DNA from 4 places in the Rahnella perminowiae genome. Region 1 is predicted to be linked to each of the others. Evidence: predicted binding sites of a transcription regulator. Region 1 holds the regulator's gene; each other region holds the start of a gene.
The links. The regulator CRP, encoded in region 1, controls carbon source genes, mostly activating them, when cyclic AMP is high. The targets are predictions, from matches to a motif close to ATGTGANNNNNNTCACAT.
Positions count from the first base shown of each region.

Region 2: bhsA (multiple stress resistance protein BhsA) is a predicted target of CRP. The motif match lies at 2,273-2,290, and genes of this name have one in related genera.
Region 3: yrbN (protein YrbN) is a predicted target of CRP. The motif match lies at 6,685-6,702, and genes of this name have one in related genera.
Region 4: cytR (DNA-binding transcriptional regulator CytR) is a predicted target of CRP. The motif match lies at 2,174-2,191, and genes of this name have one in related genera.

Region 1 covers NZ_JAFMOT010000141.1:111-8,300, forward strand. The annotation lists gene J1781_RS01465 (YccS/YhfK family putative transporter) at 41-2,116, opposite strand; gene crp (cAMP-activated global transcriptional regulator CRP) at 2,178-2,810, opposite strand; gene J1781_RS01475 (OsmC family protein) at 3,173-3,580, shown strand; gene J1781_RS01480 (phosphoribulokinase) at 3,584-4,453, opposite strand; gene J1781_RS01485 (YheU family protein) at 4,605-4,850, opposite strand; gene J1781_RS01490 (hydrolase) at 4,847-5,842, opposite strand; gene J1781_RS01495 (LysE family translocator) at 5,943-6,545, shown strand; gene J1781_RS01500 (ABC transporter ATP-binding protein) at 6,600-8,190, opposite strand, start outside.
Region 2 covers NZ_JAFMOT010000156.1:39,985-48,174, forward strand. The annotation lists gene J1781_RS04310 (MFS transporter) at 1-775, opposite strand, end outside; gene bhsA (multiple stress resistance protein BhsA) at 1,019-1,276, opposite strand; gene bhsA (multiple stress resistance protein BhsA) at 1,429-1,686, opposite strand; gene bhsA (multiple stress resistance protein BhsA) at 1,856-2,113, opposite strand; gene J1781_RS04330 (hypothetical protein) at 2,528-2,785, opposite strand; gene J1781_RS04335 (TetR/AcrR family transcriptional regulator) at 2,984-3,643, shown strand; gene J1781_RS04340 (oxygenase MpaB family protein) at 3,661-4,527, shown strand; gene abgT (p-aminobenzoyl-glutamate transporter) at 4,531-6,054, opposite strand; gene J1781_RS04350 (M20 family metallopeptidase) at 6,148-7,602, opposite strand; gene J1781_RS04355 (M20 family metallo-hydrolase) at 7,602-8,190, opposite strand, start outside.
Region 3 covers NZ_JAFMOT010000164.1:18,850-27,039, forward strand. The annotation lists gene infB (translation initiation factor IF-2) at 1-1,355, shown strand, start outside; gene rbfA (30S ribosome-binding factor RbfA) at 1,433-1,846, shown strand; gene truB (tRNA pseudouridine(55) synthase TruB) at 1,846-2,790, shown strand; gene rpsO (30S ribosomal protein S15) at 2,913-3,182, shown strand; gene pnp (polyribonucleotide nucleotidyltransferase) at 3,456-5,579, shown strand; gene nlpI (lipoprotein NlpI) at 5,709-6,593, shown strand; gene yrbN (protein YrbN) at 6,715-6,789, shown strand; gene J1781_RS07005 (DEAD/DEAH family ATP-dependent RNA helicase) at 6,779-8,190, shown strand, end outside.
Region 4 covers NZ_JAFMOT010000172.1:22,434-30,623, reverse strand. The annotation lists gene ftsN (cell division protein FtsN) at 42-977, opposite strand; gene cytR (DNA-binding transcriptional regulator CytR) at 1,077-2,105, opposite strand; gene priA (primosomal protein N') at 2,309-4,504, opposite strand; gene rpmE (50S ribosomal protein L31) at 4,706-4,918, shown strand; gene metJ (met regulon transcriptional regulator MetJ) at 5,071-5,388, opposite strand; gene metB (cystathionine gamma-synthase) at 5,718-6,878, shown strand; gene J1781_RS10265 (bifunctional aspartate kinase/homoserine dehydrogenase II) at 6,881-8,190, shown strand, end outside.

The sequences.
Region 1 (8,190 bases):
CAAGCCAGTAAAAAGGGGGATTTGAAAGGGGTCTCCCCCTTCACGCCCGCCGCGTCAGCCAGATCCCATGATGTGGTCGTTGCTTCCACGCCAGTGACGAGATCGTATGCATTACGCTGAGATGTGAAATCACGCGCCGCAGGTGGCGTTCCATTTCGGTCAGCGGCATATCCGGATGAAGTTCCGGCGCATTAAACAGATTATTCTCGCTGCCCGGCCCGTCATAGAGCAGTCGTTGCTGGCAGCTTTGCAGTGCGATTTCGCAGGTCTGCAAATATTCCGTCGCCAGTTTTTCCGGCAACATATAATGTTCGCGTGCGAGGATTGTCATCGCGTTGATATGTTCGACCACAAACTGGCTGTGTGTCACCCATAACCGCATGTCTGCCAGATAATGCGAGTTAAAGCCGGGCTCCTGCATCGCCTGGTTTAAAGAAGTGAACAGCTTATTGTGCGCCTGATTGACCCGCATACGGGTATACGCCAGTTTTGCGGTGTCGGGGTTTTCCTCAAGCAGCAGACGGATAGCGTCCTGATACGTTTCCAGCGCCTGATGCGCGTTCTGGCGCAGCAAACCGCTTTGCCATTGCGGCCATAGCCAGAGGGTGCCACCGAAGGCCAGCGCACAGCCGAGCAGCGTATCGACCAGTCGTGGTATCAGAAAATGCACACCGTTCATCGCCAGTAGTTGCAGGGTATACACTGCCGTCACCGTCATGCCGACCATCGCCAGCCCGTAATTTTTGCGTAAAACCGTATAGGACAACAAGGTGATCAGCAGCATGCACAGCAGCGTGGTGCTTTCCGGTAGCGCCAGTTTTAACAATCCTGAAGCAATCAGCAAACCGGCCAGCGTACCGAGCGCACGGTGCTGGATCCTGACCCGCGTGGCGTTATAGCCGTTCTGGCTGACCAGCATGATAGTCAGCAAAATCCAGTACGGTTTGGGCAAATTGAAGAACAGCCCCAGGCTGCTGCCAATCGCTAAAATAATGCCCAGACGCGCGGCATTACGCAGTGCCACGGATTTGAAAGAAAGATAGCTTTTTAGCGCAGTCCAGAAGGGCAGACGTGGCTGGGTGCTCATCAGATCGCGCCGGTATAACGGGCGCTGGGTCCGCAGCAGGCGTGCAATGCGGCTGAAATGGTAATAACAAAACTGGCCAACCGGATTGTCCGGGTTACGCGCGGCGATTTTCTCCAGCGCAGCCAGCTCATTGGCCATGGTAAAGCGCTCAGATAAACGGTGATAAAGAATATCGCCGGCAATCACCCGAAGACGGGTGGAAATCACCTGCGCATTGCGGCGGATTACCGCTTCTGCATGGCTTTCCTCAACCAGTTTCTGTACTTCCTCCGGCTGATGCAGGCTGACGGTAATGTGCTCCTGCAAATCGAGAGCAACCTGAAAAAGCTGAAACAGTCGCTTATGGTGATGATGATGTCCGTGTTGTGGCAGCATGTGTAATTGCTGATAAAGCAGGGCAATCAGATCGATAACCTGCTGCTGACGGGTAAGTAATGGCGGCAACGCCGTCTCGGGATCGGTATGTTGCGTCAGCAGACTGTACTTGGCCTCGAAATAATCCGCGAGTTGCAGATAAAGCTGGCTGAGCGTTTCGCGCATAGGCTGTTCTTGCGAAATACGAAACCACACCCAGTTAAACACCCCGTACCAGGCTGTGCCTGCTGCGAACAGCACCGGTGCCTGCCACATCGGGCGCACGCCGACCATACTCAGTGTGAAAATAGTGGCTACCAGCGCGCCGGGTAACAGGCGCGCATGTAACGGGCTGATTTCACCGGTAACGCCGAGCAATAACGCCAGTGATAGCATGATCAGCGGCAGCGGAACGTGCCAGTTTTCCAGCATCAGTTGCAGCAGAATGCTGCTCACGGCAAACAGTGAACCGCCGACGATCAGACGTTTGAAAAAGCGTTTGTGCGGGGTATCCAGACCGGCGATGTTACAGCAGGCCGGGCAGAGGGAAAACAGCAGACCCATTTGCAAGTTGCCAAACAGCCAGCAAATGCCAACAGGCAGGCACAACACCAGCGTCTGGCGCAGCGCGTAATTCACTTCAGGATGGTAAAACAGTTTTCGCCATAACGTCATGGGTAAAGCTTAGCCCATAAAAAAGGCGCGACAGTATTCTGCCGCGCCAATTTTCGAGGGATTAACGTGTGCCGTAAACGACAATCGTTTTCCCGTGTGCGGAGATCAGGCTCTGATCTTCCAGCATTTTGAGGATTCGTCCGACTGTTTCACGTGAACAACCGACGATTTGGCCAATTTCCTGACGGGTAATCTTGATTTGCATCCCGTCCGGATGGGTCATTGCATCAGGCTGTTTAGCCAGGTTGAGCAACGTTTGAGCGATACGACCGGTTACGTCGAGGAAGGCAAGGTTGCCGACTTTCTCTGACGTCACTTGCAGACGGTTGGCCATCTGCGCGGAGAGACGCATCAGAATATCCGGGTTAACCTGAATCAGCTGGCGGAACTTTTTATACGAAATTTCAGCCACTTCACAGGCAGTTTTAGCACGTACCCAGGCACTACGTTCCTGACCTTCTTCGAAGAGTCCCAGCTCACCGATGAAGTCACCTTGGTTAAGGTAGGACAGTATCATTTCCTTGCCTTCTTCATCTTTAATCAGGACAGCAACTGACCCTTTCACGATGTAGTAAAGCGTTTCGGCTTTTTCACCCTGGTGAATCAGCGTACTTTTAGAAGGATACTTATGTATATGACAGTGAGACAGGAACCATTCAAGAGTCGGGTCTGTTTGTGGCTTGCCGAGAACCATTAGCTATTATCCTCTGTTGTTATCGCTGCCCAAAATCACAGGGCTCAGAGTTCCCTGTATGGCACTTCAAATCCAAAGCGCCCTTTCAGCATATAACTCCCCAGAAATGCTGCAAGCGGATGTCGGAGTGCAACAGCCTGTTTATTGCTGTTAACACCGTGGGTTCTGTTCTTAAACCGCAAAAACCGTCACCGCAATTTACTGGAAAGTATGTTTCGGCTTTGTTTGTAGCACAGGTTTGAGATGCTGTCTTCTGTTGTCTCGCTTCAGCATGATGGCGATCGGGTTACGTTGCCAGATTTTGGTCTAAAGGGTACTCTGAGAGCAGATTTCTAAAAGTTTATTCACCGGGAGAATAGTTCATGCACGCACGTGTCAAATGGGTTGAAGGGCTGACCTTTTTAGGTGAGTCAGCGTCGGGTCATCAGATTTCAATGGATGGTAACGCGGGCGATAAAGCCCCAAGCCCGATGGAAATGTTACTGATGTCCGCAGGCGGCTGCAGTGCAATTGACGTGGTATCTATTTTACAGAAAGGCCGTAATGACGTGCGTGATTGTGAAGTGAAGCTGACTTCACAACGCCGCGAAGAAGCGCCGCGTCTGTTCACGCATATCAATCTGCATTTTATCGTCACCGGTAAGGATCTGAGCGATAAGATTGTTGAACGTGCGGTCAGCCTGTCTGCCGAAAAATACTGTTCAGTGTCTCTGATGTTGGGTAAAGCGGCCACCATCACCCACAGCTTTGAAGTGATTGCTGCGGAATAAAGTTTACTCGATTTTCTTACCTTCCATCAGGCGCTGCACCAGTGGCGCCATGATCAGCTCCATCGCCAGCCCCATTTTCCCACCTGGTACCACCAGCGTTTTGATGTGCGAGATAAATGACCCCTGCAACATTGCCAGCAGATAGGGGAAATCGATGTCGTCCAGTCCCTGGAAATGGATCACCACAAAGCTTTCATCCAGTGACGGAATGGCTTTTGCTGCGAACGGGTTTGAGGTGTCGATAGTCGGCACACGCTGGAAGTTGATGTGGGTGCGGGAAAACTGCGGCGTAATGTAGCTGATATAATCATCCATCGAACGCACGACGGAATCCATCACTGCTTCACGTGAATGGCCACGCTCCCCGGTATCGCGCACCAGTTTCTGGATCCACTCCAGGTTAACGATAGGCACAACGCCGACCAGCAAATCGACCTGGGCGGCGACATCAATTTTGTCTGTCACTACACCGCCGTGCAGGCCTTCATAGAATAAGATATCCGTTGGTTCCGGCAACGCCTGCCATGGCGTAAACGTGCCCGGCACCTGATTATAGGGAACCGCTTCGTCATAAGTATGCAAATACTTACGTGAACGGCCGGTGCCGGTTTTGCCATATTCGATAAAGCTTTTTTCCAGCAAACCAAAGTCATTGGCTTCCGGCCCGAAATAACTGATGTGCCGCCCGAGATCGCGTGCCTTACGGATCGCGGCATCCATTTCAGGACGGGTGAAATGGTGAAAACTGTCGCCTTCCAGCTCCGCAGCACGTAAGCCAAGCTGTTGAAATATTTTACGAAACGCCACGCTGGTGGTCGTGGTGCCTGCACCGCTCGAACCGGTAACGGCAATAACAGGATGTTTGGCTGACATAAATGCTTTTCTCCAGAAAGGGGATACAGGCTGGCGTGACGCGGTCTTTTCTGTGGTTGAAAATGTAGTGCCGTGCTGCGCATAATTAAGCCTATTGTTACCATATTTATTCGCGAAGTGACAGGTTGTCACAACCTGCTTTCGAGCGGCTCTACCCGTCCTGCGGCACTTCTTCCTGCCCGGCGCGGAACTGACCGCGTGGCATAATATTCAGCGTTTCATGCAACTCTGACCATACCAGTACAATATCACCGCTTTTCAGCTGACGTTTCACGTCATCGACTTTTTGTTCCAGCGATCTTTCCTGCTCGCCGTAATCGGTGCCTTCGCGCAATACGAAGGATTCCACCACGCTGGTGAGCAGTTCAGGATCCAGTTCCTGCCAGGGAATAATCACTCTGTTTTTTCCTTAGTCTTATTTTCTAAATAGGGGGCGATCCAGGCCGGAATGCGTTGTTCCAGCCACATTTGGGGGTTACGTAAGCTGCCGGACACAAAGCCGACATGTCCGCCATGTTCCGTTAACTGATATTCCACGCAATCCGGTAAATCTTCTGCTTTCGGGATGACGTCGGGTGTCATAAACGGATCGTCTTTGGCGTGGATAATCAGCAGGGGGGTTCTGACCTGTGCCAGTAACGGCAGACCGCTGCACCGGCGGTAATAATCCAGCGCGTCGGTAAATCCGTGCGCTTTTGAGGTAATGGCATCGTCAAATTCACGAAGACGACGCATGGCTTTCAGTTGCGCCAGCGTGACGGGCAATGTCCCAGGGTATTTTGCCAGCTTACGCGAGGCATTGCCTTTGAGCTGACCGAGCAGATAGTGCTGATAAATCCGTGATGAACCGCGTTCCAGCCGGTAAGCGCAAGGTTCCAGCATCAGCGGTGCGGAGACCACCACGGCGGCGCTCAGCGTACAATTTTCGCCTTCCTGCCCGAGATAACATGTCAACATATTGCCGCCGAGTGACACACCTACCGCGCCGGTCGGGACTTCGCCATAGGTCTCATTGAGCCAGTGAATGAAAAAGCGGGCATCTTCGGTTTCACCGGAATGATAAATACGCAGCAGCTTATTAGGTTCACCGCCGCATCCGCGGAAATGCATGACCACACCAAGCCAGCCTTTGTCTTTCCACGCCTGCAATAAGCCGTGCGCATACGGGCTGTAAAAGCTGCCTTCCAGGCCGTGAAACAGGATCATGCGAGGTTTATGTCGCGCCTGTGCCGGATCTTCACTCCAGGCTAAATCCAGAAAATCGCCGTCCGGCGTATCCAGCCTTTGCCAGTGAGGTTTAAGTGTTGCATGCCGTCTTATCAGTCGCGGTAACAGCGTCTGGAGGTGCGGATTACTGGCCCCGCGTAAGGGGCGAAAGGTTTCAACCATAAGATGAATAAATTTCTCTTAAGAGGCTCTTGTGCGATCAATATCACGCTGTTAGCTTCAATGCTATCGCACATCTTTCGGGTCGGAGAACCCAAATTAAATGGAACCTGGTTTATTTTTATCGATGCTTGGATTTTTATGGGTCGCCGCCATTACCCCCGGCCCGAACAATATGTTACTCACCACGTCTGGCGCTAACTTTGGGTTCTTCCGTTCACTTTGGCTGATGGTCGGCATTATGCTTGGTATGCAAAGTATTTTGCTGCTGGTGGCCTTTGGTGTCGGCGGTCTCATCACGATTTATCCTGCGTTACACCTGTTTCTCAAAATCGCCGGTAGCCTGTATCTGCTGTGGCTGGCGTGGAAGATTGCAACGTCTGCCTATGAAAAACTGGAAACCGGTGCGCCGCCGCCAAAACCGATCCGTTTGTATCAGGGCTGGTTGCTGCAATTTCTTAATCCGAAAGCCTGGCTGATGGGACTGGGTGCGGTCGCGAGCTTCAGTCTGGCGGGCGCCGCCTATAATCCTTCGATTGCCGGTATCAGCCTTGGGATGTTCCTGGTGAACCTGGTATCGGGCATTATCTGGCTTGGCTTCGGCACGGTGATTGGTCGCCTGCTGCGCAGCAAGCGTGCGTGGTACACTTTTAACATTGCGATGGGTATTCTGACCGCCGCCTGTGTGCTGTTAATCTGGCATTAATTTACAGACAAAAAAGGAGCCATCACGGCTCCTTTCCCGTTTGTGAGCATACGATCAGCTGTCGATATCAAAAGTTTTAGACATTTCTTCCAGTTGTTCCTGGGCATCGAGCCAGGTCATTTCAGTCTCTTCCAGCGCACCTTTCACTTTGGTCTGCTGTTGCAGACACTCCGTGAGATCGGCCTTACGGCTGATGTCATAAATGGCGGAGTCGGCCAGACGGGCTTCAATTGCTGCCAGTTCGGTACCCAGTTTCTCCATCTGTGCTTCCAGCCTGGTGATTTGCTTGCGCAGTGGCTGAGTCTGGTTGCGGAAATCGGCTTCGCGACGTTTCTGATCTTTACGCGATTGCGCACTGTTAACGCCGCCGTCTTTAGCCGGTGCATCCTGCTGGCTTTCCTGACGCTGAATGTCCACCAGCCATTGCTGATAATCTTCCAGATCGCCGTCGAACTGTTCCACTTTGCCGCCGTGTACCAGATACAAATCGTCAGTAGTGGAACGCAATAAGTGGCGGTCATGCGACACGACAACCATCGCACCCTCAAAGTCGATCAGCGCTTCGGTCAGTGCCTGACGCATGTCGAGATCCAGGTGGTTGGTCGGTTCATCAAGCAGCAGCAGGTTAGGGCGCTGCCAGACAATCAGCGCCAGCACCAGGCGCGCTTTTTCACCGCCGGAGAACCGCCCGGTAGGATCCGTCACTTTATCGCCGTGGAAACCAAATCCGCCGAGATAATCGCGCAATTGCTGTTCGGTTTCTTTATTCGCCAGACGCACCAGATGTTGCAGCGGCGAATCTTCTGCGCGCAGGAACTCCAGCTGATGCTGAGCGAAATAACCGAGTTTGACGCCTTTCGCCAGCCCAATGTCCCCGTGAAGCGGCGGCATGGTTCCGGCCAGCAGTTTGATAAGCGTCGATTTACCTGCACCGTTACGGCCGAGTAAACCGATACGTGAACCCGGCACCAGATTCAGTTTGATCGACTCCAGAATCGTGGTGTCGCCATAACCGGCGCTGACCTTTTCCATCCGCAGCAGCGGATCGGGCAAGCTTTCCGGTGAGCGGAAGCTAAAATGAAAAGGATTGTCTACGTGCGCCGGGGCTATCAGCTCCATGCGCTCCAGCATTTTAATACGGCTCTGCGCCTGTTTGGCTTTGGTCGCCTGCGCCCGGAAACGATCGATATAACTTTGCAGATGCGCCACTTTTTCCTGCTGACTTTCAAACAAAGCCTGCTGTTGCGACAGTTTGGTCGCACGCTGGCGTTCGAAAGACGAGTAGTTACCGGTGTATTCGTTCAGCGTCTGCTGTTCGATATGCAGTATTTTATCGACAATAGGATCCAGAAAATCACGGTCATGAGAAATCAGCACCAGCGTGCCGGTGTAGCTTTTCAGCCACTTTTCAAGCCAGATCACCGCGTCTAAATCCAGGTGGTTGGTCGGTTCGTCAAGCAGCAGTAAATCGGAACGACAAATCAGCGCCTGCGCAAGGTTGAGACGCATGCGCCAGCCGCCGGAGAAGGATTTGACCGGCTGCTGTAACTGATTCTGCGTAAATCCCAACCCGCTGAGCAGGCTCGCCGCACGCGCCGGAATGGTCCAGGCGTTAATTGCATCAAGTTTACCGTGCAGCGTGGCG
Region 2 (8,190 bases), on a different contig from region 1:
CGGTGGTTTCCTCAGGGCGAATTTGCTGCACGAGTGCGGGTAATAATGCCATCGCGGGAGAACCGACAGCAGCGAGCGCCGGTAACAGCAAGATGCTTCGTTTTTGCAGCGGAGAGTAATGTTTCCAATGCAATGGCAGGTGTGCAGGAAAATCAGCCGCCATTGTTTGAGCGTCCCTGACCCGAAATTTTTTCCGGGTGGTCAGAAGCAAAATAGCAGATGCGGCAAAACTCAGCGCATCGAGCAGTAAAATGCACAGCGGCGAAACAACATTGAACAGCAAAACCCCGGCGCCGGTGCCAAGCAAAACCTGCGCAGAAAAAATCAGCGTTTCCATTGCCGTCGCCGCCGGTAACTCCTCAGCGCTTAGCCCGCGTTTGAATAGCAAGGTGAGCGCCGGATAACTCATCCCGCTGAATAACGCTTCAGCAGACTGAATGACCAGCAGTGCGGGAATATGATGTGACAGCAGACCGTACAGTGGAAATACCAGTGCCACCATGCCAAATACTTCAGTCAGGATCAAAATTCGCAGCGGCGACATCTTTCTGCACAAACGTTCGCCCCAAACACTTCCGATAAAGCCGGGCAAGGTTGCCAGCATATAAGCGAAAGTCAGCGTGCCGGGGGAGGCATTCCAGCGCAGCAATTGGCCAAATACCATGACCTGCGTCAGGCCATTGCCCAGAGAGGATAAAATAAAGGCACAACCCAGCAACCGCAGCCAGCAATGGCTGCGAAGTGCGCGTACGAGCGCAATCAATAACGAATTCATTTGAAAGATTCTCATCAGAAATAACACAAACCCCGCCTTGCACGCAGGCAACGGGAGAAGAAAAAATGTTAGTGATGAGAATTCGTTACATTGGGAAGCAGAACCTGAAGGCAAAAGAAGAGGAAAATGTAGCACAAGGTCAGGCGGGCGGGGAAGCTTCCGGGAAATTTTCAGTAACACAGACACGAAAAAGGCGGCAAACGCCGCCTCTTCTGCTTACTGCTTTTTATTGCTTATCACAGCTTATTTATACAGTTCAGCTGTGCCGTACAGGTGGTTATCGCCTGAAGCACCGATGATACGGTAAGAGCTTGCACCGGCTTCGCTGGCTTTAGCATTCAGTTTGTTTTGCAGGCTGCTCAGGCTGTTACCGGATGTTGCACTGACAACACCAATCGGTTGCTGACCTGCCGGCGCTGACTGAACTTCTGTTGCAGCCAGAGTGGAGAATGAAGCGGTTGCCAGTGCGATAGCTGCAAGGGTCATTGTTAAGTTTTTCATGATATTTTCCTCATTTCGTATTTTTAAGCTTTGCCAGGCGTTGTCATCAACGTTCATTTAATGTGCAAAGCTCTCGTCTGTCCGATACAACATCTAGCTTATTAATCGTTAACTAAATGCCGTTTTACCCTAAAATGGCAGGTACTTTATGCTTATTTATACAGTTCAGCAGTACCGTACAGGTGGTTATCACCTGAAGCCCCGATGATGCGGTATGAGCTTGCACCCGCTTCATTGGCTTTGGCATTCAGTTTATTCTGCAGGCTTGATAAATCATTGCTTGAAGAAGCACTTACCACACCAATTGCTTGCTGACCTTCTGGTGCAGACTGAACTTCAGACGCAGCCAGAGTCGAGAAAGAAGCAGTAGCAAGTGCGATTGCGGCTAAAGTCATGGCGATATTTTTCATGGTAGTTTTCCTTTTTATCTGTTTATCAGCAGGTGATTATTCGGTCCGACTGTTATTTATTAACAGTTGATAAGTAAATGTTAGACCGGGATCACATTCTGTGCAACTCATTTATTTATTAATCGTTAACTTATTGTGCGGAACAATCTGCTAACAGCACCTTCAGAACTTATTTGTACAGCTCAGCAGTACCGTACAGATGGTTTTCACCAGAAGCCCCGATGATACGGTATGAGGTTGCGCCAGCTTCAGTAGCTTTTGCATTCAGTTTGGACTGCAATGTACTCAGGTTACCGTTTGAAGAGGCGCTGACAGTACCGATAGTTTGCTCACCTGCAGGTGCAGACTGAACTTCAGTTGCCGCTAAGGTAGAGAAAGAAGCAGTAGCCAGTGTCAGTGCAGCGATTGTCATAGCGATATTTTTCATGGTGTTAATTCCTGTTCTTCAGTTTTTATTTGGGGTGCCTTCTTCAGGAACCTCAGTTTTGGGTCAACGTTATTTATTAGTTAACGTTCGATAAGTAAATGATAGGGAGTGTTGGGAGTTTGTGCAAGATGTTTTTTTAATGATCGTTAACTAATCGTGCTGTGATGAATATCACATTAAATGCCTGCATTGTTTTTATTTTGTTAATTTATTGTTTTTAAAATGATTGATGCGAAGGATGGGAAATCCTTTATGCATAATTTTGCTGAATGAATCTTTAATGATCGCTAAGTTAATGGTTGGTTCTGACCGGATAGGGTGATAAAACAGGGGCGGCTGATAAAAAGATAAGGCGACATTAGCCGCCTTATCATTATTCCTGCCCTGACTCTTTGTCGTCAGGCACCGCGTTCGTTAGTAGTAAATAGAAGCGGGCCGATGGCTTGGGATCGAGGGTGCAGGTGGCTGAGTAGGAGAAGTAGGAATACGGCCCTGTTCGATGTTTTTATTCGTACAGGTTCCCGGGTTACAGAAGTTACTGTCACCGGTCACATTGACCATCCTCACTTCCTGACTCTGTAAAGGCATCATGATAACCTGCTGTGCGGCAACATTGGCAACCGGCACAGCGGTTAATGCCAGAACTGCAAGAAGGATTTTGAAGTTACTCATGATGTTACGTCCTGGATAGTATGCTTAAAAAGCGTTTTTAGCTGCGCAGTTTTGCGGGTTTGAGCGATTTTCTTATCGCTCGATAATTAAATAATAAACTCCGCTGGACTTGTGCGCAACTATTTTTAATAATGATCGTTAAGTTATTTCTATAAAAATTTAATAACCATAATCACAATGGTGATGGAAGGAGGGTGTATGAGCACTGAACAGACGGCTTTGGTCCGGAAAAGTCGCGGGCGCCCAAAACAGTTCGATCGTGGAACTGCTCTGAGCAAGGCCCTGAATTTATTCTGGCGCCATGGTTACGAGGCCACTTCATTAGCCGATTTGGTCGAAGCAACCGGTGCAAAAGCGCCAACTTTGTATGCTGAATTTGGTAACAAAGAAGGGCTTTTCCGCGCAGCCGTTGAACATTATCTGAAAAACTTTTACGAAAAGAGCTCGTGTTTACTGAGCAGAACAGATTTGTCCGTTGAGGATACGGTCGGGCGCTATTTGCGTGCCATCGTTGAACTGTTTACCGATTGTGACACGCCAAGTGGCTGCTTTATGATCAGCGCATCATCCGGCATGTCTTCGTCATCGGCGGATATTGCCGAAATGCTGCGTGCGCGCCATCTTTCGCAGGAACGCACTCTGTTTGAATATTTCGAGAAGAAAAAACACAGTGGTGATCTGACAGCAGCAAGCGACAGCGCCCTGCTGGCGAAATACCTGGCCTGCACCATTCAGGGCTTCTCTGTACAGGCCCGTGATGGCGCGAGTGCGGATGAACTGAACCGCCTGATTGATGTGGTTATGAACCTGTGGCCGGAACTGACCAAAGCGACGGCAGTCAGTCAGGCCGAACATTAACCACTGAGTTAAGATAATTGTTGAGAAAGAGAATAGAACGTCAGGTACTGAGTATTTCGGGCCTGGCGTTAGGCGGCATAGACTTTGAGGATCCGCCGGGTGACCCGGGGCTGTTTGGCCCTGAAAGCATCACCTGGCGAATTCACGGAGATTTCTCGTCCATGCTTTGCGGCGGCGTCAGTGCCTTGCTGCTGCAGATGCTTCATCCGCTGGCGCTTGCCGGTGTCTGGGATCATTCCTCATTTCGTGAAGATATGCTTGGGCGGCTTCGTCGCACCAGTCAGTTTATCTCGGGTACGACTTTTGCGCCTCTGGATGATGCCAATGCATTAATCGAAAAAGTAAAATCCATTCATTTGCGGGTCACGGGTACTGATGCTTACGGCACGCCTTATGCGGCCAGCGATCCGGAATTACTGGTCTGGGTGCACGTGGCTGAAGCGTACAGCTTTCTGCAATCACATTTGCGGTATCGCAACCCTTCGCTCAGTCTGGCCGGGCAGAACCTTTATTATCGGGAGTTTTCCCGTGTGGCGAAAAGCCTGGGTGCGGCAGATGTGCCGCAGAGTGTCGATGCGGTAGAACATTATCTGCAGGCGATGCGTCCGCAATTACGCTGCGATGAACGCACGCTTGAAGTGGTGAAATTATTGCAGAATGCACCGGCTCCGAGCCGTCTGGCGAAACCGGTGGGCAGCCTGATGATCCAGGCTGGCATTGAGTTATTGCCCGAATGGGCGGCGACGCAACTGGGGATTTCCCTTTCCCCGCCAAAGCGCCGAAGGATTCGTTTCGCCACCCGCCGTATTGCCGGTGTACTGCGCTGGGCGGTGAGAAACGGCTCATGGCACCGGGCCATGCGCCGTATGGGACGTCTGACCTGACCGTTAAAGATGCGGATAAACGCCCGGACCAATGGGCAGACCCAGCAAATACCACCCCACCAGCATCAGCAGCCACACGACGAAAAACACAACCGGATACGGCAGCACCAGTGAATAATAGGTACCCAGTTTCGCCTCTTTGTTGTACCGCTGGAGAAACCCGAGGAACAGCGGTACAAACGGTGACATGGGCGCGAGCGGGATCACCGACGAATCCGCAACGCGGAATACGATTTGCGCAAACGCCGGATGAAAACCGAGCAGCATAAACATCGGCACGAAAATCGGTGCGAGAATCGACCAGATTGCTGAGCCGCTGGCGATAAACATACACAGCAACGCCGACAGGAAAATCAGGCCGAGGAACGCCGGGATACCGGTCATGCCTAAGTTTTCCAGCACATCGGTCAGCCCGATCGCCATAAATTTCCCCATATTGCTCCAGTTGAAAAATGCCACAAACTGGGAGAGCGGGAACACCATCACGATAAAACCTGCCATGGATTTCATCGGATCCACCAGCAAATCCGGCACATCACTGGCACTGCGGATCTGTTTTGTTACCATGCCGTAAGGCACAGAAATCACGAAGAAGAACAAAATAATCAGCGGTACGATGCCCTGAATAAACGGCGAAGGGATGATACCGCCGGTTTTAGGACCGCGCAGCGGTGCGGCTTCCGGCATCACCAGCAATGCCACCAGTGCGATAAACACCAATGCTGCAATACCGCTCGCCATCAGGCCGCGATTCTGTTCCGGTGTCAGTTTTTTCATCTCTTCGTTACGCTCGCCGTGATACACCGGCAGGCGCGGTTCAACGAATTTATCGGTGAGAATGGCACCCACAATTGTCAGCACAATGACGGAGGCAGCCATAAAGTACCAGTTATCGATGACGCTCACCTGAACCGCCGGATTAATCGCCTTCGCGGCCTCGGTACTGAGCCCCGACAGCAACACATCGGTAGTCACAATCAGCAGATTAGCCGTGAAACCGCAGCCGACGCCGGCGATAGCCGCCAGTAAACCGGCCACCGGATGACGCCCGACCGCGAGGAAAATTAACGCGCCCAGCGGCGGCATCACCACCAGTGCGGCATCAGACGAAATATGGCTGAAGAAGGCGATAAAAATCACCATATAACTGGCGTAACGGGCATTGACTTTGGACGCCATTTTGTACATCAGGCTTTGCAGCAGCCCGACGCGCTCCGCCAGTCCGGCACCAATAACCAGCGCCAGAATCGAGCCGAGCGGGGTAAATCCGCTGAAGTTTTTAATGACGTTCGGCAAAATCCACTGAATGCCTGTCACACTCAGCAGGTTTTTTACGTGGATGACATCACCGTTAGTCGGGTTCACCGCCGTAATATTCAGCCATGAAATTACCGCACTGGCGACCATCAGCACGGCGATCAGATAAACAAATAACAAAAACGGGTTGGGAATTTTATTCCCGACACGTTCCACCCAATGAAGAAATCCTCCCGGACTCCGGCCGGAATCTTGCGCCTGAATACTCATCTGTTAACCCTCTGTCATGTTTGTCTTTTTTATATTTATGCCGCGTATTTGCGCCGGAACGGGGCGCGAATACGCGGTGTACTCATTCGGGATTTATTTCAACGGCGACGGTTTCACGCCAGCCGGGATCGGGCACTGATAGGGACGTCGTGCACGTTGTGCATCACGCTCTTTCTGACAGGCCGCCAGTAAATCCGGCCGGGAGAACAGGTCTATCGCAGTTGATGACATGACTTTTGCCGCCAGACACATGCCTTTATGGGCAATGGATGTTCGCCCCTGTGACACGATTTGCCAGGTGTGCAGCGGCGATCCCACAGCAAAACACGGGCTGAAGCATTGCGCCGTCGGCACCAGCCAGCTGACATCGCCGACATCCGTTGAGCCGTAGAGGATATTGTCGTTCGGGGCATACGGGGCAACGCGGTCAGTCAGCGGGGAATGGCGCAGGGTGTCGGCGAATTCCACGCCTTCCGCGCCGCTGGTGCGGGAGATATTCAGCAAATTGTTATCGATATCCTGTTCGCTCAGCGTGGCATGAATTGACGCCGCAAACGCCCGCTCTCCGGCGGTGTAATGCGGTGTGCCAAACGCCTGCACGTACTGATACATCGCGCTTTCCAGTGTGCGGTTGGGCACGTAGTTGGAACAGGCTTTATCAAAGCGCATCGACATCTGCGTGCCGGTCATCAGCGCTGCGCCTTTGGCGATATCCACTACGCGGTCAAAAATTGCCTGCGCCTGATCCATTTGCGGTGCGCGCACCAGATACAACACTTCGGCATCGGCCTGCACCACGTTTGGCGAAATTCCCCCCGCGTTGGTGATGGCGTAATGCAGGCGTGCTTCCTGAATAATGTGCTCGCGCAGGAAATTCGAACCGGTGTTCATCAGCGTCAGGGCATCCAGCGCGCTGCGGCCAAGGTGTGGCGCGGCAGCGGCGTGTGAGGACACGCCTTTAAAGCTGAACGACGCCTGAATATTGGCCAGCGTCTGATTGCTGAACATGCCGCTGTAGGTTTCCGGATGCCAGGTCAGTGCGGCATCGACATCATCAAACAGCCCTTCGCGGGCCATAAACGTTTTACCGGAGCCGCCTTCTTCGCCCGGACAACCGTAAAAACGTACCGTACCCGGAATTTTTTCACGTTCCATCCAGGCTTTCACTGCCAGCACACCACCGAGTGCCGCCGTGCCGAGCAGGTTATGACCACAGCCGTGGCCGTTACCGTTTTCCACCTGTGGCTGCGCCACATCGCAACCGGCTTTCTGGCTTAAACCGGCCAGTGCGTCGAATTCGCCAAGCAGGGCGATCACGGGTTTGCCCTGGCCGGAACTGGCGATGAATGCGGTTTCCATGCCGCCGGCACCGCGTTCCACGCTAAAGCCGCTGGCTTCCAGTTTGTCGGCCAGCAATGCTGAGGAGAACGATTCCGCGAAACGGGTCTCCGGATGGTCCCAGATTGCATCACTGATTTCTGCCAGGGCAGGTTGCTGGTTATCAATAAAGTCGTTGATAAAATTGACGATATTTTGTTGTGTCGCCATTAAATATCCCCTTTGAATTCAGCGATATTCAGTGCCAGGGCCGCCAGCGTTTTGATGCCCTGAGATATCACTTTCTCATCGAAATCAAACAGCTCATTGTGATGACCAGCGCTCAGATCCGTGCCAAAAATGACATAAGAGGCTTCACCGCCACGGGCTTTGACGCGCTCCATCATGTAAGTGGCATCTTCTGAACCGGCAGCCCCTTCCTGATGGTCAATAATCTGTTCGAACTCGCCGAGTTTTTCTGCCTGACGGTGAATGTAATTTACCCAGGCAGGCGTTGGTGTGCTGCTTTGCGCCGCACCCATCAGTTTGATGTCGAATTTCACCTGATGCATTTCGGCTGCGCCGGAGATAACTTTCAGCGCCTGCTGATAAATAAAATCATTTACTTCATTGGTGGAACCGCGTGTCTCGACTTTCATCATGGCGGTGGACGGCACCACATTGCGCCCGGTGCCCGCCTGCAACACGCCGACATTCACCCGCGAGCTGCCGCCGCTGTGGCGTGGGATAGCATGCAACCCCAGCGTGGCCTGTGCCGCCGCCAGCAGGGCGTTGCGCCCGTCTTCCGGTTTGCCGCCT
Region 3 (8,190 bases), on a different contig from region 1:
TTACCTTCCTGGATACCCCGGGACACGCCGCGTTTACTTCTATGCGTGCTCGTGGTGCTCAGGCAACAGATATCGTGGTTCTGGTTGTTTCCGCTGATGACGGCGTGATGCCGCAAACCATCGAAGCTGTTCAGCATGCGAAAGCGGCTGGCGTGCCAATCGTTGTTGCGGTAAACAAAATTGATAAACCAGATGCTGATCCGGACCGTGTTCGTACCGAATTGTCTCAGTACGGCGTTATGCCGGAAGAGTGGGGCGGCGAATCTCAGTTCATCCACGTTTCTGCGAAAGTCGGTACTGGTATCGACGATCTGCTGCAAGCTATCTTGCTGCAGGCCGAGGTTCTGGAACTGAAAGCGGTGCGTAGCGGTATGGCAAGTGGTGTTGTGATCGAGTCCTTCCTGGACAAAGGTCGTGGTCCGGTTGCTACCGTGCTGGTTCAGGAAGGTACGCTGAACAAAGGCGACATCATTCTGTGTGGCTTCGAATACGGCCGTGTCCGTGCGATGCGTGACGAAATGGGCCGTGACATTACGTCTGCGGGTCCTTCTATCCCTGTCGAAGTGCTGGGTCTGTCCAGTGTGCCGGCTGCGGGTGATGAAGTTACCGTTGTACGTGATGAGAAAAAAGCACGTGAAGTTGCGCTGTATCGTCAGGGTAAATTCCGTGAAGTTAAACTGGCTCGTCAGCAGAAATCTAAACTGGAAAACATGTTCGCGAACATGACCGAAGGTGAAGTTTCTGAACTGAACATCGTTCTGAAGTCAGATGTCCAGGGTTCTTGTGAAGCAATCTCTGATGCATTGCAGAGCCTGTCCACCGACGAAGTTAAAGTTAAGATCGTTGGTATGGGTGTCGGTGGTATCACCGAAACTGATGCGACACTGGCTGCTGCTTCTAACGCGATCATCCTCGGCTTCAATGTCCGTGCAGATGCGTCTGCCCGCCGCGTTGTTGAAAGTGAAAGCCTGGATCTGCGTTACTATTCCGTTATCTATAACCTGATTGATGAAGTCAAACAGGCAATGAGCGGTATGTTGGCGCCAGAATACAAACAGCAAATCATTGGCCTGGCTGAAGTTCGTGACGTATTCAAGTCACCTAAATTCGGCGCTATTGCAGGTTGTATGGTGACTGAAGGTATGATCAAGCGTAACAACCCAATCCGTGTGCTGCGTGAAAACGTGGTGATCTATGAAGGCGAACTGGAATCCCTGCGTCGCTTCAAAGATGACGTTGCTGAAGTCCGTAACGGCATGGAATGTGGTATCGGCGTTAAGAATTACAACGATGTGCGTACTGGTGATGTGATCGAAGTCTTCGAAATCATCGAGATCAAACGTACTATCGCTTAACGTTTGCGAAGTCGCTGATATCCAGATGGGGGCCTTGCGCCCCCTTATTTGTCTGGAGCAAGTAAGGAGAAAGCCTCATGGCAAAAGAATTTAGCCGTACTCAGCGCGTCTCTCAGGAGATGCAAAAAGAAATCGCCATCATCTTACAGCGTGAAGTCAAAGACCCACGCGTAGGCATGGCGACAGTTTCAGGCGTAGAAGTCTCACGCGACCTGGCATATGCCAAAGTGTTCGTCACCTTCCTGGATGTGCTGACCACTGATAATCACGATCCTGATCGTGTCAAAAATGGCATCAAAGCCTTGCAGGACGCGTCAGGTTTTATTCGTACGCTGATCGGTAAAGCGATGCGTTTACGTGTAGTACCGGAGCTGACTTTCGCTTACGACAACTCTTTGGTTGAAGGTATGCGTATGTCCAATCTGGTGACTAATGTCGTGAAGAACGATGCTGAACGCCGTTCCGCTGCAGGCGATGACGAGGAAGCATAATGAGTCGCCCACGTCGCCGCGGCCGTGATATACACGGTGTTCTGCTACTGGACAAATCTTTAGGCTTGTCTTCTAACGATGCCCTGCAAAAGGTTAAACGCCTTTATAACGCTAACCGAGCAGGCCATACCGGCGCGCTTGATCCTTTGGCCACCGGTATGCTGCCACTGTGTTTAGGCGAAGCGACTAAATTCTCCCGGTTCCTGCTTGATTCGGACAAACGCTATCGCGTGATTGCCCGTATGGGGCAACGCACCGATACGTCTGATGCTGAAGGTGCCATCATTTGTGAACGTGAAATGACGTTCACCCGGCAACAACTTGACGACGCACTCGACAGTTTCCGCGGGGAAACTCAGCAAATTCCTTCCATGTATTCCGCATTGAAATATGAAGGGAAAAAACTGTACGAATATGCCCGTCAGGGCATCGAAGTTCCGCGAGAATCACGCAGCATTACGGTGTATGAATTGCAATTTATACGCTGGGAAGGCTTTGACGTTGAGCTGGAGATTCATTGCTCAAAAGGCACTTACATCCGCACTATCGTCGATGATCTTGGTGAGAAGTTGGGTTGTGGTGCGCATGTGACTTATCTGCGTCGTCTGCAGGTGGCAACTTATCCTTCAGAGCGAATGGTCACCCTGGAAAAACTCCATGAGCTGATCGCTCAGGCAGAAGAGCAGGGTATTGAGCCGCGCTTGCTGCTGGATCCTTTGTTGTTGCCGATGGATAGCGCATGTGAAGACTTCCCGGAAGTGAACCTGTTACCTATGGTGGCCGGATATGTCAAACAGGGCCAACCTGTTCAGGCATCAGGTGCGCCCGTCAGCGGTATGGTTCGCATCACTGAAGGCGAAGAACGTAAGTTTATCGGTGTAGGAGAAATTGATGATGAGGGTCGTATTGCACCTCGTCGTCTGGTTGTTGAATACACCGATTAAGCGCTTTCTGCTTACCTTGCGATCATATATAGCAAAGGGTAGAATAGCGCAGCTTATGCATTGGGTTGCTGAATTAGAGATCGGCACCCGTTTAATTATCTATAATATTTTGGAGTAAGATTATGTCTCTAAGCGTTGAAGCTAAGGCTCAGATCGTTTCCGACTTCGGTCGCGGCACTAACGACAGTGGTTCTACCGAAGTTCAGGTTGCTCTGCTGACTGCTCAAATTAACCATCTGCAAGGTCACTTTGCAGAACACAAAAAAGATCACCACAGCCGTCGTGGTCTGCTGCGTATGGTTTCTCAGCGTCGTAAACTGCTGGACTACCTGAAGCGTAAAGATGTAGCACGTTACACCAGCCTGATCGAACGTCTGGGTCTGCGTCGCTAATCAAGCGAGTTTCAGTGTAAAGGGGCCAATAGGCCCCTTTATTCTAGGAAGCGCAGCCAAATCAGGGTACTGTATGGCTGCGGTTTCTACTGTTATTCTAAGAACATGAACTTCCGTTACAGATGTTTTCGCGCGGCTAATGAGAGACTTTATTACCACATTGCCAGGTATATAAGGATTGTCATTAGTCGCGAGAATGTAGTGAGAAGCTCGGATATTTATCGGCGTGAACTGCTGTCATAACAGCTGCGCGTCATACAAAAGGATATTACATTGCTTAATCCGACTATTCGTAAATTCCAATACGGCCAGCACACCGTTACGCTGGAAACCGGCATGATGGCTCGTCAGGCTACTGCCGCTGTTATGGTTAGCATGGACGATACTGCGGTATTCGTGACCGTTGTTGGCCAGAAAAAAGCTAAACCAGGTCAGAGTTTCTTCCCGCTGACGGTTAACTATCAGGAGCGTACTTACGCTGCTGGTCGTATCCCGGGCAGCTTCTTCCGTCGCGAAGGCCGTCCAAGCGAAGGCGAAACACTGACCTCACGTCTGATTGACCGCCCGATTCGCCCGCTGTTCCCGGACTCCTTCCTGAATGAAGTTCAGGTTATCGCGACTGTGGTTTCCCTGAACCCACAAGTTAACCCTGACATCGTTGCGATGATAGGTGCATCTGCTGCCCTGAGCCTGTCTGGTATTCCATTCAATGGCCCGATCGGTGCGGCACGCGTTGGTTATATCAACGACCAGTATGTTCTGAACCCAACCGCTGATGAGCTGAAAACAAGCCGTCTGGATCTGGTTGTGGCAGGTACTCAGGGCGCGGTTCTGATGGTTGAATCTGAAGCTGAAGTACTGAGTGAAGATCAGATGCTGGGCGCGGTCGTCTTTGGCCACGAACAACAACAAATTGTTATCGACAACATCAACTCATTGGTTGCTGAAGCCGGTAAGCCAAAATGGGACTGGCAGCCAGAAGCCGTTAACGCTGAGCTGCATGCTCGCGTCGCTGCACTGTCTGAATCCCGTCTGGGTGATGCGTACCTGATCACCGAGAAGCAAGAACGTTACAACCAGATCAATGTCATCAAAGCTGACGTTGTTCAGGCTCTGCAAGCTGAAGACGAATCCCTGGATGCTGGCGAAATTTCTGACATCCTGGGCAGCATCGAGAAGAATGTGGTTCGTAGCCGTGTGCTGCGTGGCGAGCCGCGTATCGATGGTCGCGAAAAAGACATGATCCGTGGTCTGGATGTGCGTACTGGCGTTCTGCCACGTACCCATGGTTCTGCTCTGTTCACCCGTGGTGAAACTCAGGCGCTGGTGACTGCAACGCTGGGTACTGCCCGTGATGCACAGAACCTGGATGAGCTGATGGGCGAAAAAACTGACAGCTTCCTGTTCCATTACAACTTCCCTCCGTACTCAGTCGGTGAGACCGGGATGGTGGGCTCGCCAAAACGTCGTGAGATTGGCCATGGCCGTCTTGCTAAACGTGGCGTGCTGGCGATGATGCCAAAACCAGAAGACTTCCCGTACACCGTGCGTGTGGTTTCTGAAATCACTGAATCCAACGGTTCATCCTCAATGGCTTCTGTTTGCGGCGCATCTCTGGCCCTGATGGATGCAGGTGTTCCGATTAAAGCCGCTGTTGCCGGTATCGCAATGGGTCTGGTTAAAGAAGGCGAAAGCTTTATCGTTCTGTCCGACATTCTGGGTGACGAAGATCATCTGGGCGACATGGACTTTAAAGTGGCCGGTAGCCGCGACGGTATCACCGCGCTGCAGATGGACATTAAAATCGAAGGTATCACCCGCGAAATCATGCAGGTGGCTCTGAACCAGGCTAAGGGTGCGCGTCTGCATATCCTGGGCGTGATGGAACAGGCTATCAGCACTCCACGTGGCGATATCTCTCAGTTTGCTCCACGTATTCACACCATCAAGATCAGCCCGGACAAAATTAAGGACGTGATCGGTAAAGGTGGTTCTGTGATCCGTGCGCTGACCGAAGAAACCGGCACCACGATCGAAATCGAAGATGACGGTACTGTGAAAATCGCAGCAACCGACGGCGAGAAAGCGAAATACGCTATTCGTCGTATCGAAGAGATCACTGCTGAAATCGAAGTGGGTCGTATCTATCAGGGTAAAGTGACCCGTATCGTAGACTTTGGCGCATTTGTTGCCATCGGCGGCGGTAAAGAAGGTCTGGTGCATATTTCTCAAATCGCTGACAAGCGTGTAGAGAAAGTGACTGATTACCTGCAGATGGGCCAGGAAGTTCCGGTTAAAGTTCTCGAAGTTGACCGTCAGGGTCGTGTGCGTCTGAGCATCAAAGAAGCTACCGCACCTACTCAGGACGAAACAACTGAGCAACCTGCAGCAGAATAATCTGTAACAGAAGTTTTACAGCTCCTTTCCATCTGGAAAGGAGCTGTTCGTCTCACGGACGCAGGACGCGTTTGTGTTAAGCAAGCGGATGACAGGATGTTCATCCAATGTTTGTCTCCGGGAGTAGAAATGAAGCCTTTCTTGCGCTGGTGTTATGTTGCGACAGCACTTATGTTGGCAGGATGCAGCAACCATGATTGGCGTAAAAATGAAGTTCTGGCGATTCCGTTGCAACCGACGTTGCAGCAGGAAGTCATCCTGGCACGCATGGAACAAATACTTGCCAGTCGGTCATTAACCGATGATGAGAGAGCACAGCTATTATATGAGCGCGGTGTGCTGTATGATAGTCTCGGGCTAAGAGCATTGGCGCGAAATGATTTTTCACAAGCGCTGTCTATTCGTCCTGATATGCCAGAAGTTTTTAACTACCTGGGGATTTACTTAACGCAGGCAGGCAATTTCGATGCTGCCTATGAAGCGTTTGATTCTGTACTAGAGCTTGATCCAACTTACAACTACGCGCGTTTGAACCGAGGTATCGCACTGTATTACGGTGGCCGATTCTCGTTAGCGCAGGATGATCTGCAGGCGTTTTATCGAGACGATCCAAATGATCCCTTCCGTTCGTTATGGCTTTATCTTGCGGAGCGAGAAATCAATCCGAAGGATGCCGAGGTAGCGCTTCAACAGCGTTATGACAAAGCGGACAGAGGGCAATGGGGATGGAATATCGTCGAATTCTACCTGGGCAAAATCAGCGAATCTACGCTGATGGAACGCCTCAAGGCAGAAGCAACGGATAACACTTCGCTCGCTGAGCATCTCAGTGAAACTGACTTCTATTTAGGTAAACATTACCTAAGTCTGGGGGACAAGAACAGCGCTGCGGCACTGTTCAAACTGACGGTAGCTAACAACGTTCATAACTTTGTTGAGCACCGCTATGCATTGTTGGAATTGGCGCTTTTGGGCCATGAGCAAGACGACCTATCAGAATCGGACCAGCAATAGCTGACGACACCAATCAGCCTTTTAAATCATGGTATTTACCATTTTTTAGCGCCTTTACGGGCGAGGGTTGCTTTGTTCGTTTTATAATCTAATTTGAGCCGGTTCACACTTTTCAATGAAAATGACTGAAAATTTTCTCGACGAGTTATGTAGACTGGCTGCCATTATTAATGAGGCACGTGTACATGACTACTGAGCTTGAAACCTCTTTTGCTGACCTGGGGCTGTCTGCTCCGATCATTTCTGCCCTGACTGATTTGGGCTACGAAAAACCTTCACCAATCCAGGCTGAGTGTATTCCTCACCTGTTAAATGGCCGCGACGTTCTGGGCATGGCTCAGACAGGTTCCGGTAAAACAGCCGCATTCTCTTTACCGCTGCTGCATAACATTGATGCTTCACTGAAAGCACCACAAATTCTTGTTCTGGCCCCGACCCGCGAACTGGCGGTTCAGGTTGCTGAAGCAATGACCGATTTTTCTAAACACATGCATGGCGTGAATGTGGTTGCCCTTTATGGCGGCCAGCGCTATGACGTCCAGTTGCGCGCTCTGCGTCAGGGACCACAAGTTGTTGTGGGTACTCCGGGTCGTCTGCTGGACCATCTGAAACGTGGCACGCTGAACCTCTCTAACCTGAGCGGCCTGGTGCTGGACGAAGCTGATGAAATGCTGCGTATGGGCTTCATCGAAGACGTCGAAACCATCATGGCGCAGATCCCGGCTGAACATCAGACCGCGTTGTTCTCTGCAACCATGCCAGAAGCTATCCGTCGTATTACCCGTCGCTTCATGAAAGATCCTCAGGAAGTGCGTATCCAGTCAAGCTTGACCACGCGCCCTGATATCAGCCAGAGCTACTGGTCTGTTTACGGTCTGCGTAAAAACGAAGCATTGGTACGTTTCCTGGAAGCAGAAGATTTTGATGCGGCGATTATCTTCGTACGTACCAAAAACGCGACGCTGGAAGTGGCTGAAGCACTTGAACGTAGCGGTTACAGCAGCGCTGCGCTGAACGGTGACATGAACCAGGCCCTGCGCGAGCAGACTCTGGAACGTCTGAAAGATGGCCGTCTGGACATTCTGATCGCAACCGACGTGGCAGCACGTGGTCTCGACGTAGAACGTATCAGCCTGGTGGTTAACTACGACATCCCGATGGACTCAGAATCTTACGTTCACCGTATCGGTCGTACCGGCCGTGCAGGCCGTGCAGGTCGCGCACTGTTGTTCGTTGAGAACCGTGAGCGTCGTCTGCTGCGTAACATTGAACGCACCATGAAGCTGACCATTCCGGAAGTTGAAATCCCAACTGCAGAAGTTCTGGGCGAGCGTCGTCTGGCTAAGTTTGCAGCGAAAGTTCAGCAACAACTGGAAAGTAGCGATCTGGATCAATACCGTGCGCTGCTGGCAAAACTGCAACCTGCAGAAGAGCTGGACGTTGAGACACTGGCTGCGGCACTGCTGAAAATGGCACAGGGTGAACGCCCTCTGATCGTTGCAGCGGATCCTGTCTTCAAAAGCCGCCCACCACGTCGTGAATTCGAAGAACGTGGCGACCGTGGTGATCGTCGTGACCGTCCGGCCCGCAGCAATGA
Region 4 (8,190 bases), on a different contig from region 1:
AGGCATATTGAAAGTATAGATTGGGGAAGGATTACGGGTTTTCAACCCCCGGTTGCGAGGGGTATGCAACCGGAGATGCCTGCGCTCTTCAGGCGGGATAAGGTGCTGTCTGCACCGGAGCGATTGTTGTAAGGGCCGATCACCACGCGGTTCCAGCCACCGCCGGTAGTGATCCGGCCTTCAAAGCCTTCAAATGCCAGCTTCGCGCGCTGCGATTCTGCCTGTTCCGTACCTTTGAAAGAACCACACTGCACCATAAAGCGTTGGGTTTTTTCCTGTGCTTTTGGTTTTTCCGGCTCAGCCTGAGTAATGGCGGCTGGCTGTTGCGGTTTCGGTACTTCTTTCACCGGCTCTTTAACCTGTGGCTTCGGTTTTGGCTGCGCTTGCACCTGAGCTTGCGGCGCGCGTACCGGCTGCGTTTGTGGCGTATACGTCGGCTGCGGCTGAACCTGGCGCGGCTGAGTTTGCACCGGTTGTTGCTGTGCGTATGTTGGCTGCTGTTGTTGAACCTGGCGCTGAGTATGTGCCGGCGCCTGCGCCACCTGGTTAGGGTCGTTATACGGCACTTCAGACAACTGTGTTGGCGTCTGGCGCATATCGGCCTGCATCTGTTCGAGAAGCTGGCGCTGTTCCGGCGTCAGTTGTGTTTTGGATTCGACCTGCCCGCCCGCTGTCGGTTCTGTCGGCGTGGTCACGCCCATCTGGCGGTTTTCCAATTCTTTAATGTAACGCCAGCGTTCTTCCGGTTTAGGCGGCAATCCATTACCCGGACGGACAGCGTGCGTTGGCAACACTGTCGCTTCTTCACGTTTATTGTGCGCAATAAAATAGAGGCCACCGACAAACACCACCAGTACCGCAACGGCTAACACCACCATGGTTTTGGAGATCGTTGTGGAACTGCGTTTTTTACTCCGGCTGGTACTTTTCCGCCGCGCTCCTGAGCGCCCACGGCTTACATAGTCTCTTTGTGCCACTATCGTTTCGCTGTGTCGTGATGAATGAAGAAGTGCGTCATGTTACTCAACCCTGAACATTTACTGAAACTAAAACTGTCGAAGAACATAAAAACGGACTCACGCTTTGGGGGCAGCGGTGCTTTCCCGCACCACCAGCTCGCTATCAAGCAACAGTGAACCGTTTTGTACCGGATTCCCCTGTAACTGCTCAAGTAATAATAACATGGCCTGACGGCCAAGCTGGAATCTCGGCTGCGCAACGGTGGTCAGCGGAGGATCGGTATACTGGCTGGCCTTAATGTCATCGAAACCGACAACCGACAAATCCTGCGGAATGCGCAGACCCATTTTTTTCGCCTGGAACATAGCGCCAATCGCCATCACATCGTTGTGACAGAAAATCGCCGTCGGCGGGACGGGCAGTGCCATCAGCTCGGTGACGGCTTGCGCCCCCGATTCATAGCTGAAATCGCCATCAATGGTCAGCGAACTCTCGACACTCAGTCCGTTGCGGCGCAGTGCCTGTACATAACCTTGCGAACGGTACTGGCACAACGGCATATGTTTCGGGCCGGCGATGCAGGCAATACGCTGATGCCCCAGTTTAAGAAGATAATGCACGGCTTCGAACGCGGCTGTCAGGTTATCAATATGGACTGTCGGCAGTTCAAGTTCCGGCGCAAATTCATTGGCCATCACCATCGGCGGTAAGTTGCGTTGTTCTTCTTTACTGGCATCGAAAGGTAAATCAGAGCCAAGCAGGAGCATACCGTCAATTTGCTTGGTAATAATCAGATTGATAAAGGTTTTCTCTTGCTGATTTTGGTGAGCACAATCTCCGATCAACACCAGATAACCGCTTTCGGCGGCTGTACGCTCGATCCCCTGGATCAGGTCGGCGAAAAACGGATCGCAAATGTCGGGGACGATCACCAGAATAGTGCGTGATTCATTACGTTTCAGATTGCGGGCCAGTGCATGAGGAGAATACCCTACGGCCATCACAGCCTGATCAACTTTCTGACGGGTCGCGGCGGAGACTTTCTCCGGATTCATTAACGCACGGGATACGGTTGCTGTTGAAACGCCTGCCTGTTCAGCCACATCTTTCATTGTTGCGGCGGGTAATTCTTTCTTGTGCTCCAACGTCTCTCTCCTTGCAACAGCATCAAACTGACACAACAACATCAACATTCCTCACCTGGCTACGCATGATGTGTAGCTCATCACATTCTAAACAGAATGTGAGTAGGATTTGTTACCTAATTTGCATTAAAAGTGTGACGCAGATGCTTTTTTCGATCCATCACGCAAAAAACCTGACTCTTTATGCATATTTGCTTTGGAGATCAGCTATCAATCGGATCGACATCCAGGGTCCATTTCACTTTTTTGGCTTGTGGCAGACTTAAAATCAGCGGCTGGGAGCTTTTGATCAGATGCTGCAAAACGCGACGTGAAGGGTGCTGCAATAAAAGCTGCCAGCGGAAGCGTCCGCTGCGTTTGGCTTGTAACGCAGGAACCGGCCCCAGGATCCACAGCGAATCATCTTTCAGCGGACTGGATTCGATCAGATTGCGTAACTGCTGAAGAAACAGCGCCGATTGCTGATTATCGTGGTCTTCCGAACGGATCATAATATGGCTGGTATAGGGAGGAAGAAAGACGCTTTTGCGCTCCGCCAGCGTCTGTCTGGCAAACTCGTCGTAGCCCTGTTGCAACAATACCTGCAGTAGAGGATGTTCGGGATGGTGAGTTTGCAATACCACTTCCCCTTGCTTACCTGCGCGACCGGCACGGCCTGACACCTGCGTATAAAGCTGGGCAAAGCGCTCGGCAGAACGGAAATCCGCTGAGAACAAGGCACCGTCTACATCCAGCAGTGATACCAGCGTGACGTCAGGGAAGTGATGCCCTTTTGCCAGCATTTGCGTACCGATAAGAATACGTGCGCCGCCACGATGGACTTCACTCAGATGCTGTTCCAGTGAACCTTTACGGCTGGTGGTATCGCGGTCAATCCGCGTGATAGGCGTATCCGGGAACAACGGTGCCAGTTCATTTTCCAGCTGTTCTGTACCGACGCCGACCGAGACCAGTTGTGTTGAGCCGCAATGCGGACACTGATGCGGCACGGCGCGCTGACTGTCACAATGGTGGCAGCGCAACTGACGCTGATTCTGGTGCAGGGTGTAATAGTGATCGCAGCGCTGACATTCCGCTATCCAGCCGCACTCATGGCACAGCAGGGCAGGCGCATAGCCACGGCGGTTGAGGAACAACATCACCTGATTATCGGCCTTCAGGTGTTCCTGCATTTTCTGGATCAGCGGTTGAGACAGCCCGACTTTTAGCTGCAACCCTTTTAAATCCAGCAGATTTTGCCGGGCGAGTTTGGCATTTCCGGCTCGTTTGGTCAGTCTGAGCTGGCGATATTTTCCCCGTTCAACATTGTGCAGCGTTTCCAGAGCCGGGGTTGCCGAGCCCATAATAATCGGAATATTTTCAGCGTGAGCGCGGTATACCGCCAGATCACGGGCGTGATAGCGCCAGCCTTCCTGCTGCTTATAAGAACTGTCGTGTTCCTCATCAATGATAATGACACCAAGGCGTGCAAACGGCGTAAACAGCGACGAGCGGGTGCCAATCACAATGCCTGCTTCGCCATTGCGCGCCCGCAGCCAGACGGCGAGGCGTTCGCTGTCGTTCAGACCGGAGTGGAGTACATCCACCGGCGCACTGAAACGCTCGCGAAAACGCGCGATGGTTTGCGGCGTCAGGCCAATTTCCGGCACCATCACCAGCGCCTGCCGACCTTGCGCCAGAATGTTTTCCAGCACACTCAGATACACTTCGGTTTTACCCGAGCCGGTCACACCGGCCAGCAACCAGGCGGAAAATTGTTGATCTTCACTGCGGATCGCACCGACGGCGGTGGCCTGCTCGGTATTGAGCCGTAAACGCTCACCGATCACCGAGAAATCCAGCCGCCAGTCGTGCGTGGCGGGCGCGATACTGCGTAAATCCGTCAGCCCTTTGGCACGGAGTGCCTGCAAGGCGGTATCAGTAAGATCCAGGTCGGCGACCTGATGACGATACAACGGTTTTTGCATCAGTGCGGCCATTGCCTGCTGCTGTTTGGGTGCCCGTTTCAGGCTGTCGAGCGGCGTGGCCCGCCCCTGCTCGGTGGCGAACCATTGCCACAGCGGCGTAAGTTCAGCGGCTTTTCCCTGACGTAATAACACCGGCAACGCATGGAACAGCACTTCGCCGATCGGATAATGATAATAGTCGGCAGCCCAGAACAGGATGCGCCACAAATCGGGGGTAAACAGGCTGGCACTGTCGAGGATTTCCCGTACCGGTTTCAGTTTTTCCAGGCCAAATTCGCTGAAGTCACTGACTTTGGTCACGATGCCGATGGCGTCACGTTTACCGAAAGGCACACTGACCCGGCAACCCGGTGAAACCTGCATATCAGGCGGCAACAGATAGTCAAAAGTACGGGCGAGCGGGACAGGTAAAGCAACGTGGGCAACAGGCATTGGGGGTCCAGACTATAAAAAAATGACGAGATAGTGTACACTGTGTCCTTCGAAATGCATGAACATCATTGCGCGGTACTCAGAGATTCTGTATGATTCGCCGCCTTTGGTGCATTTCGTACTCAAAGCCTATCATCCACTACGCGTGGTGTCTGACAGAACAGGGTTGGATAGCGACGCGGCCTTAAGAAGAGGTTTTCCATGAAACAAGGTATTCACCCTAAATATGTAGAAATTACTGCAACTTGCTCATGCGGTAATGTTATCAAAACTCACTCAACTGTGGGTCACGATCTGAACCTGGACGTTTGTGGCGAATGTCACCCGTTCTACACTGGTAAGCAACGTGAAGTGGCTACCGGTGGCCGCGTTGACCGCTTCAACAAGCGTTTCAGCGTTCCAAGCAGCAAATAAGCTTCGCTTGAGAGCAAAAAAAGGCGCCTTTGGCGCCTTTTTTGTTGCCTGCCGTTTCACTTCCTGACAAACAATTTTTTTCTCACAAAGATACTGAAAAAACGCGCGACGGGGTCGCACGGTCTTTTCAGCATATCTCTGCGTTGCAGCGATCAGTATTCCCAGGTATCAGGATCCACACCCAATTCACGCATCAGGATCTTCGCCGCTTCCGGTATTTCGTCACTGCGTTCTTTACGCAGGTCTTCGTCATTCGGCAAAGGCTGGCCGGTGAAGGCATGCAGAAAAGCCTCACATAATAATTCACTGTTGGTCGCATGACGCAGGTTGTTCACCTGCCGACGGGTGCGTTCATCGGTGAGAATTTTGAGGACTTTCAGCGGAATGGATACCGTGATTTTCTTAACTTGTTCGCTTTTCTTACCGTGTTCAGCGTAAGGGCTGACATATTCGCCGTTCCACTCAGCCATGGGACACCTTAAATTTATCAAAAAATAAAATTCTGAAAACCGCGTGATTATGCCCGATTTTCCCTGTTCTCACTAAGTAAATGTCGGAATTTAACAGGGATATCTCACGTTTTCCCTGCGGCACTGTTCATTTTGCTACCTTGCGCTTAAATCTTCCGGCGCGACACATCTGCCTGACATCTTCATTAATGGCATAATTTTAGCGGGTATTGCGCTGTTGCTCAATCTATACGCAAAGAAGTTTAGATGTCCAGATGTATTGACGTCTATATCTCCGGCGGTTACTCTTTATATCCTCATCCTTCGCAATTCGTCAGGAATAAACGATTATGACGCACAAGCAAGCCACCATTGCCGTGGGCAGTGGCCTGAACAATGATCAGCAATATGGTTGTGTAGTTCCGCCAATCTACCTTTCCAGCACTTATAACTTTGAAGATTTCAACCAGCCAAGAGCGCATGACTATTCCCGTCGCGGCAACCCGTCACGCGATGTTGTCCAGCGGGCGCTGGCTGATCTGGAAGGCGGTGCCGGTGCGGTTCTGACCAGCAGTGGGATGTCTGCCATTCACCTGGTGTGTACGGTATTCCTGAAACCTGGCGATTTACTGATTGCGCCGCATGACTGCTACGGCGGTAGCTATCGTCTGTTCGACAGTCTGAGCAAACGTGGCGCGTATCGCGTACTGTTTGTGGATCAGGGTGATCCGCAGGCGCTGGCGGATGCGCTGAAAGAAAAACCGAAGCTGGTGCTGATTGAAACCCCGAGCAACCCTTTGCTGCGTGTGGTGGATATACAGGCGATTTGCGATGCCTCACGTGCCGCCGGTGCTCTGACGGTAGTGGACAATACCTTCCTCAGCCCGGCGTTGCAGAACCCGTTGCAGCTTGGTGCGGATTTAGTCGTCCATTCCTGTACTAAATATCTGAACGGGCATTCTGATGTGGTCGCCGGTACGGTAATATCTAAGACCGCAGAACACTCGACAGAGCTGGCATGGTGGGCGAACAACATTGGCGTGACCGCCGCAGCCTTTGACAGCTACCTGTTATTGCGGGGTTTGCGCACATTAACGGTTCGTGTGAAACAGCAACAGGAAAATGCCCTGGCGATTGTGGCTTATTTACAGAAACAATCGCAGGTTAAAAAGCTGTATCATCCGTCGCTGCCGGAAAACCAGGGACATGAAATTGCCCGCCGTCAGCAACGTGGCTTCGGTGCCATGATCAGTTTTGAATTTAACGGAGATGAAGCTCAGTTGCGCCATTTCCTGAAAGAATTGAAGTTATTTACCCTCGCAGAATCACTGGGGGGCGTCGAAAGCCTGATTTCTCATACCGCGACCATGACACACGCTGGCATGGCGCCGGAAGCGCGCAAAGCCGCCGGGATTTCTGACAGCTTGCTCCGTATTTCTGTAGGTCTTGAAGACAGCGAAGATTTGATTGCTGATCTGGAAAATGCATTCCAGTCAGTGGCAACGAGGTAAGTATGAATGCAATAGCGGTTGCAGCGCCGGCGGGAAGCCGTCAGTTGCACAAGTTTGGTGGTAGCAGTCTGGCCGACGTGAAATGTTATTTGCGCGTCGCCGGTATTATGGCCGAGTATGCGAAGCCGGGTGACATGATGGTGGTGTCGGCGGCTGGCAGTACAACTAACCAGCTGATCAGCTGGCTGAAGCTCAGCCAGACAGACAGACTTTCCGCGCATCAGGTTCAGCAAGCTTTGCGCCGTTATCAGAGTGATTTGATAACCGGCCTGTTGCCGCCGGAAATGGCCGAACCGCTTATTGCTTCTTTTATTCATGATCTCGAACGTCTGGCTGTTTTGCTTGACGGCAAAATGACCGATGCAATTTATGCTGAAGTGGTAGGGCACGGCGAAGTCTGGTCCGCACGCCTGATGTCTGCGGTGTTATGCAAACTGGAATTACCGGCCGCCTGGCTGGATGCCCGTGAATTTCTGCGGGCTGAACGTGCTGCACAACCTCAGGTTGATGAAGGCCGTTCTTACCCGCTGCTGCAACAACTTCTCGTGCAGCACCCTCAGCAATATCTGGTGGTGACCGGTTTTATTGCCCGCAGCGACGCGGGTGAAACCGTGCTGCTTGGCCGTAACGGCAGTGACTATTCCGCCACCCAGATTGGTGCACTGGCGAATGCCAGCCGCGTGACCATCTGGAGTGACGTGGCCGGCGTCTACAGCGCTGACCCGCGTAAAGTAAAAGATGCCTGTCTGCTGCCCTTGTTGCGTCTCGATGAGGCCAGTGAACTGGCACGCCTGGCCGCACCGGTTCTTCACACCCGTACTCTTCAACCGGTTTCCGGTAGCGATATCGATTTACAGCTGCGTTGCAGTTATCAGCCGGAGCAAGGATCAACGCGTATCGAACGTGTACTGGCTTCCGGCACCGGTGCGAAAATTGTCACCAGTCACGATGATATTTGTCTGATCGAAATGGTCATTCCGTCAGGTCATGATTTCGGTCTGGCGCAAAAAGATGTCGAACTGCTGCTCAAACGGGCGCAGATCAAACCGCTGTGTACCGGCATTCATCCTGATCGTAATTTACTGCAACTGTGCTACACCTCTGAAGTGGCGGGCAGTGCGTTGCAGGTTCTCGAAGAGGCGGCCCTTCCGGCGCGTCTGACGCTGCGTGAAGGGCTGGCGCTGGTGGCGCTGGTCGGTGCGGGCGTGTGCAAGAACCCGCTGCACAGTCACCGTTTCTATCAGGAGATGAAAGATCAGCCGGTGGAGTTTATCTGGCAGGCCGAAGACGGTATCAGTCTGGTGGCCGTGCT